One region of the Erwinia sp. AnSW2-5 genome, then DNA from elsewhere that is predicted to be linked to it. Evidence: predicted binding sites of a transcription regulator. Region 1 holds the regulator's gene; each other region holds the start of a gene.

Region 1 (4,761 bases):
GATAACCGTAACTGTCTTCAAACAGCTGACGTTCTACGGCCTGCATCGGGCGGCTCATCGCGCCTAACTGGGCCGCTCCCGCGGCCAGCGCGGTCGGCGCGGTTGACGAACCGGCCGCCTGGATCTGCACATTGACACCGGGATACTGACGATTAAAACTCTCGCCCCACAGCGCCATCAGGTTACCCAGCGTATCCGAGCCAACGCTGGTGAGATTCCCCGCCAGCATGCCCTGTTTCGCCGGGACCTGCGAACTGACCAGCAACAGCGCCAGCGCGATTAACATTTTCATTGCATGGGTTCCGTGAGACTCAATGCAGCGCATTCTCGGATAGTTCAGCACTGACAATCAACCTTGGTGGCAATTGAAAGCTGAAACAGGTTTCAGCGCCGGGCGTGCTGCTGATATCCAGGCGCGTATTGTGATGGCTGAGCGCATGTTTCACGATAGCCAGACCTAACCCGCTGCCGCCGGTCTGTCGGGAGCGCGCTTTATCAACGCGATAGAAGCGCTCCGTCAGACGAGGCAGGTGTTCCGGTGCAATCCCTGGCCCATTATCTTTCACCTTAAACTGTGCCCCCTGCGGGCTACGTAGCCAGCTGACATCAATCCGCGTGCCATCCGGCGTATGGTTAACCGCGTTATACACCAGATTGGAAATCGCACTGCGCAGTTGCTCGTCATTGCCAAACACGCGCAAATGCGGGTCGGTATGGAAATAAATATCGTGGCGACCGTTACTGAGCGTTTCCGCTTCACGCTGCAACACCCGCAGCATCATCGGCACGTCCACGGTTTCCTGCAAATCGAGCGCTGGAGCAGCTTCAATGCGCGACAAGGTCAGCAGCTGTTTCACCAGGCTGTCCATGCGTTTGGTCTGTTCCTGCATGGTGTGCAGCGCCTTATCACGCAGGCTGCCCTCCAGCACGGAATCGTTCATCATCTCCAGATAGCCCTGCAACACGGTGAGCGGCGTGCGCAGTTCGTGGCTGACATTGGCAAAGAAGTTACGCCGCGCGCCTTCCAGCTGGTGCATCTGGGTAACATCACGCGCCACCAGCAGCCATTGCCCTTCGCTGTAAGGCATCACACGGAATTCCAGATGACGATGGCTGTTCAGTACCAGCGTGAGCGGGCGTGAAAAATCACGCTGACGCAGATAGCGGGTAAACTCCGGGTAACGCAGCAGGTTGAGGATATTCTGGCCGTTATCTTCCGGCCAGCGCAGCCCCAGCATCTGCTGAGCCAGGCCGTTGCACCAGAAAATCGTCCCCTCTTCGGTGGTCAGTACCACCGCATCAGGCAGAGATTCTGCACCGCTACGAAAACGTTTGATCAGATGACCGAGTTCACGACGGCGACGACGATTACGCGCCTGCATTTGATACAGGCCGTAAAACAGCGGTTCCCAGCTGCCACGGCCGCTGGGAGGTGTCATGCTGCGGTCGACCCACAGCCAGTGAGAGAGTCGAAGTAAGTTGTTGAAATGAAAACCCAGCACACAGAGTACTGAGATTAACAGCAGCCAGGGGAGCCAACCCACCAGCAGCCCGAGCAGTAACGCGGGCAAACCGGCAAGCAGCAGCTCAAACAATAATCTCTTCCAGGAGAGGCGTTCCAACACGGTTCAGACTCCAGCGCGAACAATCAATAGCGTGCAGAGAAACGATACCCTGTTCCGCGAACCGTCTGCACCATACGATCGTGCCCGGTCAGTTCCAGTGCCTTACGTAAGCGACGAATGTGTACATCAACGGTACGATCTTCGACGTAAACGTTAGTTCCCCAGACATGGTTTAGCAACTGCTCACGGCTGTAGACGCGCTCAGGATGCGTCATAAAGAAGTGCAGCAGTTTATATTCGGTCGGCCCCATTTCCAGCGGCTGCGTATCGGACATCACGCGATGCGATGACGGATCAAGACTCAGCCCCTGCATCTCAATCACCTCTTCCACCGCCATCGGTGAAATACGGCGCATCACCGCTTTAATACGTGCCACCAGCTCTTTCGGTGAGAAGGGTTTGGTAATGTAATCGTCGGCACCCACTTCAAGGCCACGGACGCGATCTTCTTCTTCACCACGCGCAGTCAGCATCATCACCGGAATATCACGGGTCATCGCTTCACGCTTCAGGTGCTTAATAAACTGAATGCCGGAACCACCCGGTAACATCCAGTCCAGCAGGATTAAATCTGGCCACGGCTCAATGAGCATACTGACTGCGCTGTCATAGTCCTCGGCTTCGATCGGTTGATAGTCATTTTGTTCCAGAACGAAACACAACATCTCACGGATTGGGGCTTCATCTTCAACCACCAGAATGCGCTTAGCCATTATTGCTCCTGCTACTGTGACAGGTTGTCACGGGGATATGCGGCGCCATTATGCGTCAGTTTTATGACACTTTTATGAAAAAAGCACCCCCTAAAAGCATTGATGAAATTAAATAAAATCTCTACCTCATCAATATGTTTATCGGGCCTGAATAATTCGAGAGGCAGGACAGGTATAATACTCACCACGCTTTTCGCCATGAAAGGACCCCCATGCGCATCATTCATACTGCCGACTGGCATCTTGGCCAGTTTTTCTACACCAAAAGCCGGGCAGCCGAGCACCAGGCATTCCTTGACTGGCTGCTGGAGAAAGCAGAAGCACAGCAGGCGGATGCGATTATTGTGGCGGGCGATATCTTTGATACCGGCTCTCCGCCGAGCTACGCGCGTGAGCTGTATAACCGCTTCGTGGTCAAGCTTCAGCAAACCGGCTGTCAGTTGGTGGTACTGGGCGGCAATCACGATTCGGTTGCCATGCTGAATGAATCGCGCGAGCTGCTGGCCTGCCTCAATACCCGGGTGATCGCCGCCGCCTGCGACGATGTGCGTCAACAGGTGCTGGTTCTCAATCGCCGCGACGGCCAGCCGGGGGCGCTGCTGTGCGCCATTCCGTTTTTACGTCCACGCGATATTCTGCGCAGCCAGAGCGGGCAGTCAGGGCGCGAAAAGCAGCAAAGCCTGCTGGAAGCCATTACGGAACACTATCAGCAGTGCTGGCAGGAAGCCCTGAAACAGCGCGATGCGCTGGGCCTGACGCTACCGATTATTGCTACCGGCCATCTGACCACGATGGGCGTAACCAAAAGCGATGCGGTGCGTGATATCTACATCGGCACGCTGGATGCCTTCCCCGCCGACTGTTTCCCCCCTGCGGACTATATCGCCCTGGGGCATATCCATCGCGCCCAGCGCATTGCCGACAGCGATCATATTCGCTACAGCGGCTCCCCAATCCCACTCAGTTTTGATGAGCTGGGTAAAGCCAAAAGCGTGTTTCAGGTCGACTTCAGCGACGGCAAACTCAGCGCCGTCGAAGCCTTACCGATCCCGTTATTCCAGCCGATGCAGATGATCAAAGGCTCTCTGGAACAGATTGAGCAGCAGCTGGCAGCACTCACGGCCGATCCGCAGGGTGGCACCGTCTGGCTGGACATTGAAATCGTCACCGATGCTTACCTCAGTGAGCTACAGCGCCGTATCCAGGAACTGACCGAACCCCTGCCCGTAGAAGTGGTGCTGCTGCGTCGCAGCCGTGAACAGCGGGAGCAGGTGATCGCCCGGCAGAACAACGAAACCCTGAACGAGTTGAGCGTGGAAGAGGTGTTTTCCCGCCGTCTGGCGCTGGAAGCCGAGGATACTGAACGGCTGGAACGCGCCAGAGCGCTGTTTGCCCAGACGCTGGAAGCCGTGCGCCATGAGGAGCAGCCATCATGAAAATCCTGACCTTGCGCTTTAAAAACCTCAACTCGCTGAAGGGTGAGTGGAAAATCGACTTCACCGCAGAACCTTTTGCCAGCAACGGCCTGTTCGCCATTACTGGCCCGACGGGCGCAGGCAAAACCACCCTGCTGGATGCCATCTGCCTTGCGCTGTATCACGAAACACCGCGCCTGAAAGGCATTACTCAGTCACAAAATGACCTGATGACGCGCGACACTGCCGAATGTCTGGCAGAAGTGGAATTTGAGGTGAAAGGCGTCGCCTGGCGCGCCTTCTGGAGCCAGAACCGCGCACGCGGTGCCGCCGATGGCAACTTGCAGGCACCGCGCGTTGAACTGGCGCGCTGTGACGATAACCAAATCGTCGCCGATAAAGTCAAAGATAAGCTGGAAATGATCGCCAGCCTGACCGGGCTGGACTTCGAACGCTTTACCAAATCGATGATGCTGTCACAGGGGCAGTTTGCTGCCTTCCTCAACGCCGATGCCAATAAACGTGCCGAGCTGCTGGAAGAACTGACCGGTACCGAAATATACGGCCGACTGTCGGCGGCGGTGTTTGATCGCCATAAACAGGCGAAGGTGACGCTGGATACCCTGCGCGCCCAGTCCAGCGGCATGAGTTTGCTGAGCGAAGAGCAGAAAACTGACCTGAACAGCCAGCTGGCACAAAGCGTAGAGCAGGAGCAGGCGCTCACTTCACAACAGCAAATCCAGCAGAAAAAAAGTCAGGAACTGCAACAGATTGAACGCCTGCAACGGGAGCAGCAACAGCTGACCACCAGCGCACAGCAGCTGGATCAACAGCGAGAGCAGGCACAGCAGGCGCTCATCGTCGCCACGCAGCAGCAGGAGCAGGTGGTACAGGCACAGGCGCAACATCAGGCGCTGCGCCTGCAGCAGGAAACCCTGATTGCCGAACAGGTTCTGCCGCTTGATTTACAGCTGAGCACTTTGCGCGAACAGCAACAGCAGCTGGAGC
Region 2 (4,761 bases), on a different contig from region 1:
GAGTGCGCGGGCATTTTCACTCGTACCTTACAGGATATCCATTTCACCTATTCCGATGGCAGTGCGGGACATCTGGCGTTGTGCAAACTGGTGAGCGAAAACATTATGGGCTATCCATTTGGTGAGAAAGAGGCGCGACAGTTTGTGAAGCAAATACGGCCTCACATTAAAAAGATCCTGCAACAAACTACGGGTTCGGAAAAGAGCAGCTCAGTGTGCATTCCATTCCCAGAGGTACTGCGCATCTGCCAACAGTAACGTTGGGCAACCTCAGGACGGGGGGACGACGACGCACCGCTCGTCGCCCCATCATCTTAGGGTTACTTAATCGCTAACGCGTCCTTGATGGTATAGAACAGATCGGTCTGATCCGTCAGGCCGACCACGTTCGCCGCATGAGGACCATACGCCGCGATACGCAGTTGCGTGCCGGTGTGCCCCTGAGAATCCTCTTCGGAATTACCGTAGCTGATGGTCATCGGGCTGCCGTCTTTGGTGATCAGCGTCTGCGTCAGGCCCGGCGCTTTGCTGTCATTGGCAATAATCTGGCTGGAGTGCGCATGGTCAGCGGTCACAATCACCAGCGTGTTGCCGTCTTTACGCGCAAATTCCAGCGCCTTTTGCACGGCTTCATCCAGATCCACCGTTTCACCAATCTGACCGCACGGATTAGCCGCATGATCCTGCTTATCAATAGACGCCCCTTCCACCTGAAGGAAGAAGCCCTGCTGCTTGCTGCTTAACAGTGAGATGGCTTTATCGGTCATCTGGGCCAGCGTTGGCGTTGAGGCCGGACGCTCGGCGTTCACTTCACAGGTGATCGGCTTGCCGTCCAGGTTACCGTGATAAGTGGCTTTCGGGCCTTTCCAGCGCACCGGCATATTGCCGTCGGCAAACAGCCCCAACACCGGCTTATCGTTGCCCGCTTCGCTCAGTCCGTTCATACCGTCAAGATCGTTCACCCGCTGATAGCCGCGCAGCTGCGCCTGCTCGTGCAGCGTTTTGCCCTGCCATTCACCCGCTTTCGCCGTCTCGCTAAAGGTTTTACCGCCGCCCCCGAAGGTGACGTCGGCACGGGCATTCAGCAGCTGCTCGGCGATGGAGCCTTTACCGCCGTTTTCCAGCGCGTTAGTCGCACAGAGTTCACTGGTTTTTACCGGTCCGTAGCATTTTCGCGAGGTGACATGGGCAATCTGCGCGGCCGGGGTGGCATCTTCCAGCTCGGCGGTTGATACATTGCCTGTGGCTTTCCCGGCTGCTTTGGCCAGTTCCAGCAGCGAAGGATAGTCTTTACCGTTCACATCCACACCAATCGCGCCATTATAAGACTTCACCCCGGTGGCCCAGGCCGTTGCGGATGCGGCGGAGTCAGTGACGTAATCGGGTTTATGGCTTTTTTTATCAAGTGCGTAATGGGTGTACTGTCCGGTCAGCGGCAGCGCATCAATACCTTTAAAGAAACCGCCCGCCCCTTCCGCATAGTTACGTGCTGCCGTGATTTCAGAGTCGCCCATACCATCGCCAATCAGCAAAATGACATTTTTCGCTGTGGTGCTGCTTAACGAGGCTTTGATTGCCTCGGTCTGGTCACCGGTCAGACGGCGCGCACCGCCGGGCTGGGTGATATCCCCCTGCGCAGCACGATTCCAGGTGGCGATATCCGCCACGGCGGAGGAGCAAATCAGCGATGTCAGCAGGGAAAGAGCAAAGGCTTTATGTTTCATTATTGGCGATCTCCATGAATAAATTTGTCTTAATATTTCTAAGTCACAGTCTGCGATACAACTATTTCATTTCTGTGTCAGTCATGTGACAGTGAGATTTCATTGCCGGGTGTGCTGATTGCGGGAATTTTGCGATTGCTCATGAGTTAAGCGAATAGAAGCACAGGGAAAAATACTACTTGACCCATTAACGGCGACTGCCTATAGTACCGCCCCGTTACCCCCTGCGGGTGACGGCAGTAAAATATGGTGAGGTGTCCGAGTGGCTGAAGGAGCACGCCTGGAAAGTGTGTATACGGCAACGTATCGAGGGTTCGAACCCCTCTCTCACCACCATATTCCAAGAGAATGCCTGAGCGAAAGTTCAGGCATTTTTTTGCATGTAATTCAGTGGAGAGAGGGAGTGAAGAACCCTCGTCAGGGTTCGACAAAACGGCAGGATAGCCGTTTTGCACAGCCGCAGGCTGCCCGCAGGGCGAGCGCCAGGGATGGCGCGAGTGATCCCCCTCTCTCACCACCATATTCTAAGAGAATGCCTGAGCGAAAGTTCAGGCATTTTTTTGCCTGTTTTTCACCAAACCAATCCATATTCTGCTGTAGGGGCTGACCTTCTGTTTCGGTCAGCCCGTTTTGTGGATATCGTCAGCACGGGTCGATTGAAAAAGATGATCGCCCCCTACGGGGTACCGCATTGTTGTGGCGGGCCGCATGGCGCAAATGTGATCTGCCGCACAAACGGGCTACTCGAACATCCCCATCTTCACTATCTTTACTCCCTTATTGTCCCCTATCTTAACGACCAGGTATCCCATGAATGATATTACCCAACTGCTGAAAAGCCATCGCAGCGATCGCAGCTACCTCGATAAACCGATTGCCGACAGCATTATTGATGACATTATCGAAGCGGCCTGGCTGGCACCGACCTCCGTTAACTCGCAGCAGGTCTCGCTGGTGGTGGTGCGTGACCCGGCAACCCGTGCACGCATTGCTGAAGTGGCTGGTGGACAACCCTGGATAGCCAAAGCGCCCGTCTTTATCACCTTCGTACTCGATATGCATAAAAGCCAGCTGGGCATTGCCGCAGAAGGGAAAACGCAGATTGCGCATGAAAGCCTGGAAAGCCTGATCTCTGGCTCAACGGATATTGGTATTGCGCTGGGTGCGGTGATGACGGCAGCCCGTTCTCACGGGCTTGGTGTGGTGCCCATTGGGGGTATCCGCCGTGAACCAGAAGCCATGATTGAGCTGCTGAATCTGCCTGAACTGACCTTCCCGGTGGCGGGCGTGGTGCTGGGGTATGTCGATCAACCCGCCCCGCAGAAACCCCGCATGTCGCTGGCAGGCTTCCGCCATGAAGAACGCTATGACAGCGCCTCATTACCGGAGGTGATTAAAGCTTACAACGAGGTTCTGGTGGCGCACTGGAACAGTACCGGGCGCACCGACGGTGATAACTGGGGCAACAACACCGCCAGCTATTATCAGAATATTTATTTCCCGCATGTGCAGCCAGCCATTTTGAAGCAAGGCTTCGGCATCGATAAATAAAAAAAGCCCGGCAGAGTCGGGCTTTGATTCATGCAGGGCGATAACAGACCGCCCTGCATTACCGCTGATTAACTGTAAGCGAGCAGCGCTCGTTGGCAAAGCTCTGAACGCACACAGTCCTCTTTATCAAAACGCACCACACCAATCATTTCGTCTTCCTCGAAGCGCGCCATCGCGTCGCTGAGGCCAGACTTCACATGAGCTGGCAAGTCACACTGAGTGATATCACCGTTAACGATGACCGTCACGTTTTCCCCAAGGCGGGTTAAGAACATTTTCATTTGGGCTGCGGTGACATTCTGCGCCTCATCCAAAATCACCACCGCGTTCTCGAAGGTACGGCCGCGCATATAGGCAAAAGGCGCAATTTCCACTTTGCCTATTTCAGGACGCAGGCAGTACTGCATAAAGGACGATCCCAGACGTTTAACCAGAACGTCATATACCGGCCGGAAGTACGGAGCAAATTTCTCGGAGATATCCCCCGGCAGGAATCCCAAATCCTCATCTGCCTGAAGTACCGGACGAGTCACGATGATCCTGTCGACATCCTTATGTATCAGGGCCTCAGCTGCTTTCGCAGCACTGATCCAGGTTTTACCGCATCCGGCTTCTCCGGTGGCAAAGATCAGTTTTTTGTTTTCTATGGCGTGGAGATAGTGCGCCTGAGCTTCATTTCTGGCTTCAATCGGTGAATGGTCGCGGGTATCGCGTGCCATGCCAATCGAGTCCAGCCCACCCATCTGCACCAGCGAGGTGACCGATTCTTCTTCACGCTGACGATGACTGCGTGAATCGCTACGAAGCACACGTTTTGCTTCACGACGCGCTTTGATCACTGCTTTCTGTCTTCCCATAGTGGCACCTTACAGTTGGTTTCATTTCCCGCATCCGTCTATCGATGCGATTACGTGAACGCTTTAGAGGTCGTGGCTTCCTTTTAAGCCTTGTCTGGCCGTTGGAACAAATGCACAGCAGAAATCATGCCCACAATGCACCGGTAAGGGTTAAAGGAATTGAGTAGCCGTTGAGTTGTGAAAGAAGAGAAAGCTGAAGAGGAAATGATTTCCTCGCAAATATTCGCGATATGAGACTTTTTGACGACTGGCCCGGTAAAGGACTTCTGCATTCGCTATCTCCAGAGTGGAAAACTATATGCGAAAATCAACAGCAATTTCATATTCTTCATATTAGCGAAGAAATGCAACACTTTTTTTAACGTTATTATGACAATTAGATGAATGCGATTAAAATCATGAGGTTATGTTAATCTTTTTATTAACAATAGCGAGAAGGGAAAGATTAACTGAGTGATTTTTAATCAGATTAATTTTATTGATGTTAAGAATCATCCAGACGGGACAGGCTTAGAATTAGCGGATTAAGATTAATCCGCTAATTAATATCACGCCTCCAGCAATCCCTGTGCCAGATAGTGTTGCGCATCAGCAACGCCAGGGAGAACGAAGAAATACCCCCCGCCGAT
Region 3 (4,761 bases), on a different contig from region 1:
GCGTGGATTTACCGCAGCCGGATGGGCCGATAAACGCCGTCACCTGGTTTTTAGCAATATCCAGATTGATGTTTTTCAGCGCATGGAATTTTCCGTAATAGAAGTTCAAATCACGAACCTGAATCATCTTAGCGGAAGTCGTATCAACCATTTTTATCTCACTTAGTCCGCGCCGCTACCGCCGCGCTGCTCAATTAATGTTTGCTCTTGGCGAAGATCACGCGTGCCAGGATGTTCAGTAACAGTACACACAGCGTAATAATCAGCACGCCCGCCCAGGCCAGACTCTGCCATTCGGCAAACGGACTCATCGCGAACTTAAAGATGGTCACCGGCAGGTTTGCCAGTGGCTGCATCATATCGGTGCTCCAGAACTGGTTCGACAGCGAGGTAAACAGCAGGGGTGCGGTTTCCCCGGCAATGCGGGCAATCGCCAGCAGTACCCCAGTCAGGATGCCGGAAACGGAGGCTTTCAGGGTAATCGCCGAAATCATCTTCCATTTTGGCGTCCCCAGGGCATAAGCCGCTTCACGCAGGCTGTCCGGTACCAGTCGCAGCATGTTTTCGGTTGTACGGATCACGATCGGGATCTGCAACAGTGCCAGCGCAACCACACCGGCCCAGCCGGAGAAGTGCTGCATCTGTGCCACCACGATGGTGTAAACGAACAGACCGACCACGATCGACGGAGCCGACAGCAGAATGTCGTTAATAAAGCGAATCACTTCGGCCAGCCAGGACTTACGGCCATACTCGGCCAGATAGATCCCCGCCATAATTCCCAGCGGCGTTCCCACAGCGGTTGACCAGAAGATCAACAGGCCGCTGCCTGCCAGGGCGTTTGCCAGGCCACCACCCGCCGTATTCGGCGGCGGCGTATTCTCGGTAAACAGCGACAGCGTCATGCCATCGATACCGCGAGTAACAGTAGAAAACAGGATCCACACCAGCCAGAACAGACCAAATGCCATCGTCAGCAATGACAGAGCGAGGGCAATACGGTTTTTCATCCGACGCCACGCCTGCATTTTACGGCGTGAAGCGAGCAGTTCGTCACGCGCCTGCAATTCCATCGTGGTCATGAGCGTGCTCCTTCACTTTTCGCCAGGCGCAGGATCATCAGTTTTGAACAGGCCAGAACGATAAAGGTGATCACAAACAGGATCAGCCCCAGCTCCATCAACGCGGCGGTATGCACGCCCGATTCAGCTTCAGCAAATTCGTTCGCCAGTGCAGAGGTGATGCTGTTGCCCGGCATAAACAGTGAGGCACTGTCGAGCTGGTAGGTGTTACCGATGATAAAGGTTACCGCCATGGTTTCACCCAGTGCGCGCCCCAGTCCTAACATCACACCACCAATCACCCCGTTTTTGGTGAAGGGCAATACCACGCGCCACATCACTTCCCAGGTGGTACAGCCGATACCGTAAGCGGACTCTTTCATCATCACTGGCGTCTGCTCGAACACGTCGCGCATCACGGAAGCGATGTAAGGGATGATCATAATCGCCAGGATAATCCCGGCGGCTAAAATCCCGATACCAAATGCCGGGCCGGAGAACAGCGCTCCCACAATCGGCACGTTAGCCAGTACGTCTCCGACCGGCTGCTGGAAATAGGTGGCAAACAGCGGAGCGAAGATAAACAGACCCCACATGCCATACACAATGCTGGGGATCGCTGCCAGCAGTTCAATCGCCACGCCCAGCGGGCGGCGCAGCCAGTTAGGGGCCAGTTCGGTCAGGAACAAGGCAATGCCGAAACTTACCGGGACAGCGATAAGCAGGGCAATAATGGAGGTGACGACGGTACCGTAAATCGGCACCAGCGCACCAAACTGTTCGTTAGGCGCATCCCACTCTTTATTCCACAGGAACGAGAAACCAAACTTCTGGATACTCGGCCATGAAGAGATAATCAGGGAAACGATAATGCCACCGAGCAGCAACAGCACAATCAACGCAGCCAGTTTAACCAGCGCGCTGAAGATGATGTCACCTTGTTTTCCGGGAGCCTTGAATGCCGGCTTGGTTGCAGCCATAGAATTCTCGAGTCTGATACTGCTGATACGTATCGGGCCAGGCAAGCCTGGCCCCTGGGGGTGATACACACCACGTCAAACGTGGTGCTTACTGGAATAGATTAGTACAGCGCTTTGCCGGAGCTGTCTTTCACGTTAGTTTTCCAGGCGCTACGAATCTGCTCAACCACTGAATCTGGCAGTGAGGCGTAGTCCAGGCCAGCCGTGGTTTTGCTGCCGTTTTTATAGGCCCAGTCGAAGAACTTCAGTACGGCGGCACCTTTCTCAGCATTAGCCTGCTCTTTGTGCACCAGGATAAAGGTGGTAGAGGTGATTGGCCATGCGTTGTCGCCTTTCTGGAAGGTCAGGTCCTGTGCAAAGGATTTGCTCCAGTCTGCGCCTTTAGCCGCATCGCTAAAGCTTTTCTCGCCCGGCTCAATGGCTTTGCCATCGGCATCCACCAGCTTGGTGTACGCCAGGCTGTTCTGTTTCGCATAGGCGTACTCAACGTAGCCGATAGAGCCTGGCAGACGCTGTACGAATGCGGCCACGCCATCGTTACCCTTGCCGCCCAGACCGGTTGGCCAGTTAACGGTGCTGCCTTTACCGACTTTGCTGCTCCAGTCGCTGTTCACTTTAGACAGGTAGCTGGTGAACACGAACGAAGTACCTGAACCGTCAGCGCGGCGTACCACGTTGATGTTGGAGTCAGGCAGTTTCACGCCCGGGTTCAGCTTGGTGATTGCCGGGTCGTTCCACTTTTTGATGGTGCCGAGGTAGATATCACCCACGGTTTTGCCATCCAGCGTCAGCTGTCCAGATTTGATACCAGGAATATTAACCGCCAGTACCACCCCGCCAATAACTGTCGGAAACTGGAACAGGCCATTTTTTTCTAAATCTTCGTCTTTCATTGGCGCATCTGATGCACCGAAGTCTACGGTTTTAGCGATAATTTGCTTAACGCCGCCGGATGAACCAATACCCTGATAGTTAACCTGGCTGCCTGTCGCGGTGTTGTACTCTGCTGCCCACTTGTTATACACAGGTGCCGGGAATGTACCGCCAGCACCGGTCAGGTTGGTTGCGGCCATTGCGGTAACGGCGCTCAGAGACAGGGTTACTGCGACGAATTGAGCCAGGGTTTTGTGCATCAGTGTCATGTTCCCTCCACGGGATTAAAAAGTCAGGCCAGTTGCCGTGTTTGTCTAATTAATGAATGCTGCTGGAGGCAAAATAGGACAGTTTGGTGACAGTAAAATGTACGAAATATGACACTTTTGTGACATCCATCTTTAATTCTTAATCCCTCCAACTTCCCATCACAATTCGGGAACATGATGTCGGGGTACACTAATCTAAGGAGAGAATTTTATGCGAACTTATCAGATGTTACCTCTGGCACTGACCCTGCTGGCCACCTCTTTGCCAGCCCTGTCTGCACAAGTACCGTCAAACCCTCGTCTGAGCTATGAGAAGCATCTGGCAATATTTGACAGTAACAATAAAGACATTAGCCCCAGCTCTATCAGTGGCAGTGATATCAATGACCTTTTCTCTGCGGTAAATGAAATAAACACCCAGCAGGAAAAAGATAAAAGCACCATCGCCGATCTCACCAGCAAGGTCAGAGATCTGGAAAACCAGAACAAAGACCTGAAACGCAGTCAGGATGATCTCAGCCGCAAGCTGGATGACCTGAGCCGCAAGATTAAGTAATCACGGAAAGCCGACGTCAGTCGGCTTTTTCCATTACCGCGCTCATTTCCGCACGACGTTTTACCGGACGCGTGGCCCACAACGATGCAGCAACAATCAGCAACCCGCCCAGCCATGCCGCTGGTGTCAGCGACTCCTGCAACCAGAGCACGGCAAACAGGGCACCAAACAGCGGCTCAGAGCCCATTAATAGCGAGGCACGCGTCGGTGAGGTGCGCTTCACCGCATAGTTCTGCGCGAAGAAGGCAAACAGCGTGCAGAACAGCACGAGGTAAAGCGTCGGCCCCCAGAACAGCGTGCTCTCAGGCAGCGCCGGTATCGCATGCTCCGTCGCCACCAGCACCACCAGCGAGCCGCAGGCGACCACCCCGGTTTGTACCGCCGTCAGCGCCAGGGCAGGCACATTGCGATGCTGGGTCATTTTTTTCGTCAGACACACCATCAATGCACGCAGCAGCGCAGCCCCCAGCACCAGCAGATCGCCGCTGTTCATCTCAATCGGTGTTCCACCCACCAGCAGCATGGCACCGCACAGAGAAACGGCGGCGGCGATAAACACGCTGGTTTCCGGCCGCTGGCGGAACATCAGCCATTCAACCAACGGCGTCAACACCACACACAGGCCGATCAGAAATGCCGCATTACTGGCTGAGGTCAGAGCCACCCCAAAGGTTTCACACAGGAAAATGGCAAACAGCACGGAACCCAGTATCAGCCCCGGCGGCAGCGCCTGACGCCAGCAGTGCCTTAGCGCAGGTAAGAGCAGCACGAAGGTCAGTAAAAAACGAATAAACAGAAAACCCACGACCGGATAAAAAAGAACGGCCTGCTTTGCCATCCCGTAGCTGGTTCCCCAGACCACGGCCACAGCCAGTAACATCCACTCTGCGTAACGCTGTTGTTTCTCCACCTGCATTCCCCTGTCGTTGGTGATAAACCCAACAGCGATTATGATGTTTTTCTCCAGGCGGAATAATCCGCGCTGACAAACAAGACTTGTGCGCTATGAGAACAAATCAATA

What was found. Region 1 encodes PhoB, which activates phosphate uptake and scavenging genes when phosphate is short. Its sites were predicted from a motif close to CTGTCATAAAACTGNCNNAT; they were not measured.
Region 2: phoA (alkaline phosphatase) is a predicted target of PhoB. The motif match lies at 1,797-1,816, and genes of this name have one in related genera.
Region 3: pstS (phosphate ABC transporter substrate-binding protein PstS) is a predicted target of PhoB. The motif match lies at 3,257-3,276, and genes of this name have one in related genera.

Annotation. Positions count from the first base shown of each region.
Region 1 is NZ_JBJGXA010000031.1:166,419-171,179, reverse strand. It holds gene ACFL9S_RS19015 (PstS family phosphate ABC transporter substrate-binding protein) at 1-292, opposite strand, end outside; gene phoR (phosphate regulon sensor histidine kinase PhoR) at 312-1,625, opposite strand; gene phoB (phosphate response regulator transcription factor PhoB) at 1,649-2,338, opposite strand; gene sbcD (exonuclease subunit SbcD) at 2,551-3,774, shown strand; gene ACFL9S_RS18995 (SbcC/MukB-like Walker B domain-containing protein) at 3,771-4,761, shown strand, end outside.
Region 2 is NZ_JBJGXA010000018.1:1,026-5,786, forward strand. It holds gene ACFL9S_RS14270 (hypothetical protein) at 1-258, shown strand, start outside; gene phoA (alkaline phosphatase) at 321-1,724, opposite strand; tRNA gene ACFL9S_RS14280 (tRNA-Ser) at 1,973-2,060, shown strand; gene ACFL9S_RS14285 (nitroreductase family protein) at 2,535-3,275, shown strand; gene phoH (phosphate starvation-inducible protein PhoH) at 3,344-4,132, opposite strand; gene efeB (iron uptake transporter deferrochelatase/peroxidase subunit) at 4,681-4,761, opposite strand, start outside.
Region 3 is NZ_JBJGXA010000036.1:40,786-45,546, reverse strand. It holds gene pstB (phosphate ABC transporter ATP-binding protein PstB) at 1-151, opposite strand, end outside; gene pstA (phosphate ABC transporter permease PstA) at 195-1,082, opposite strand; gene pstC (phosphate ABC transporter permease PstC) at 1,079-2,041, opposite strand; gene pstS (phosphate ABC transporter substrate-binding protein PstS) at 2,143-3,183, opposite strand; gene ACFL9S_RS20615 (hypothetical protein) at 3,395-3,739, shown strand; gene ACFL9S_RS20610 (DMT family transporter) at 3,756-4,649, opposite strand; gene ACFL9S_RS20605 (LysR substrate-binding domain-containing protein) at 4,745-4,761, shown strand, end outside.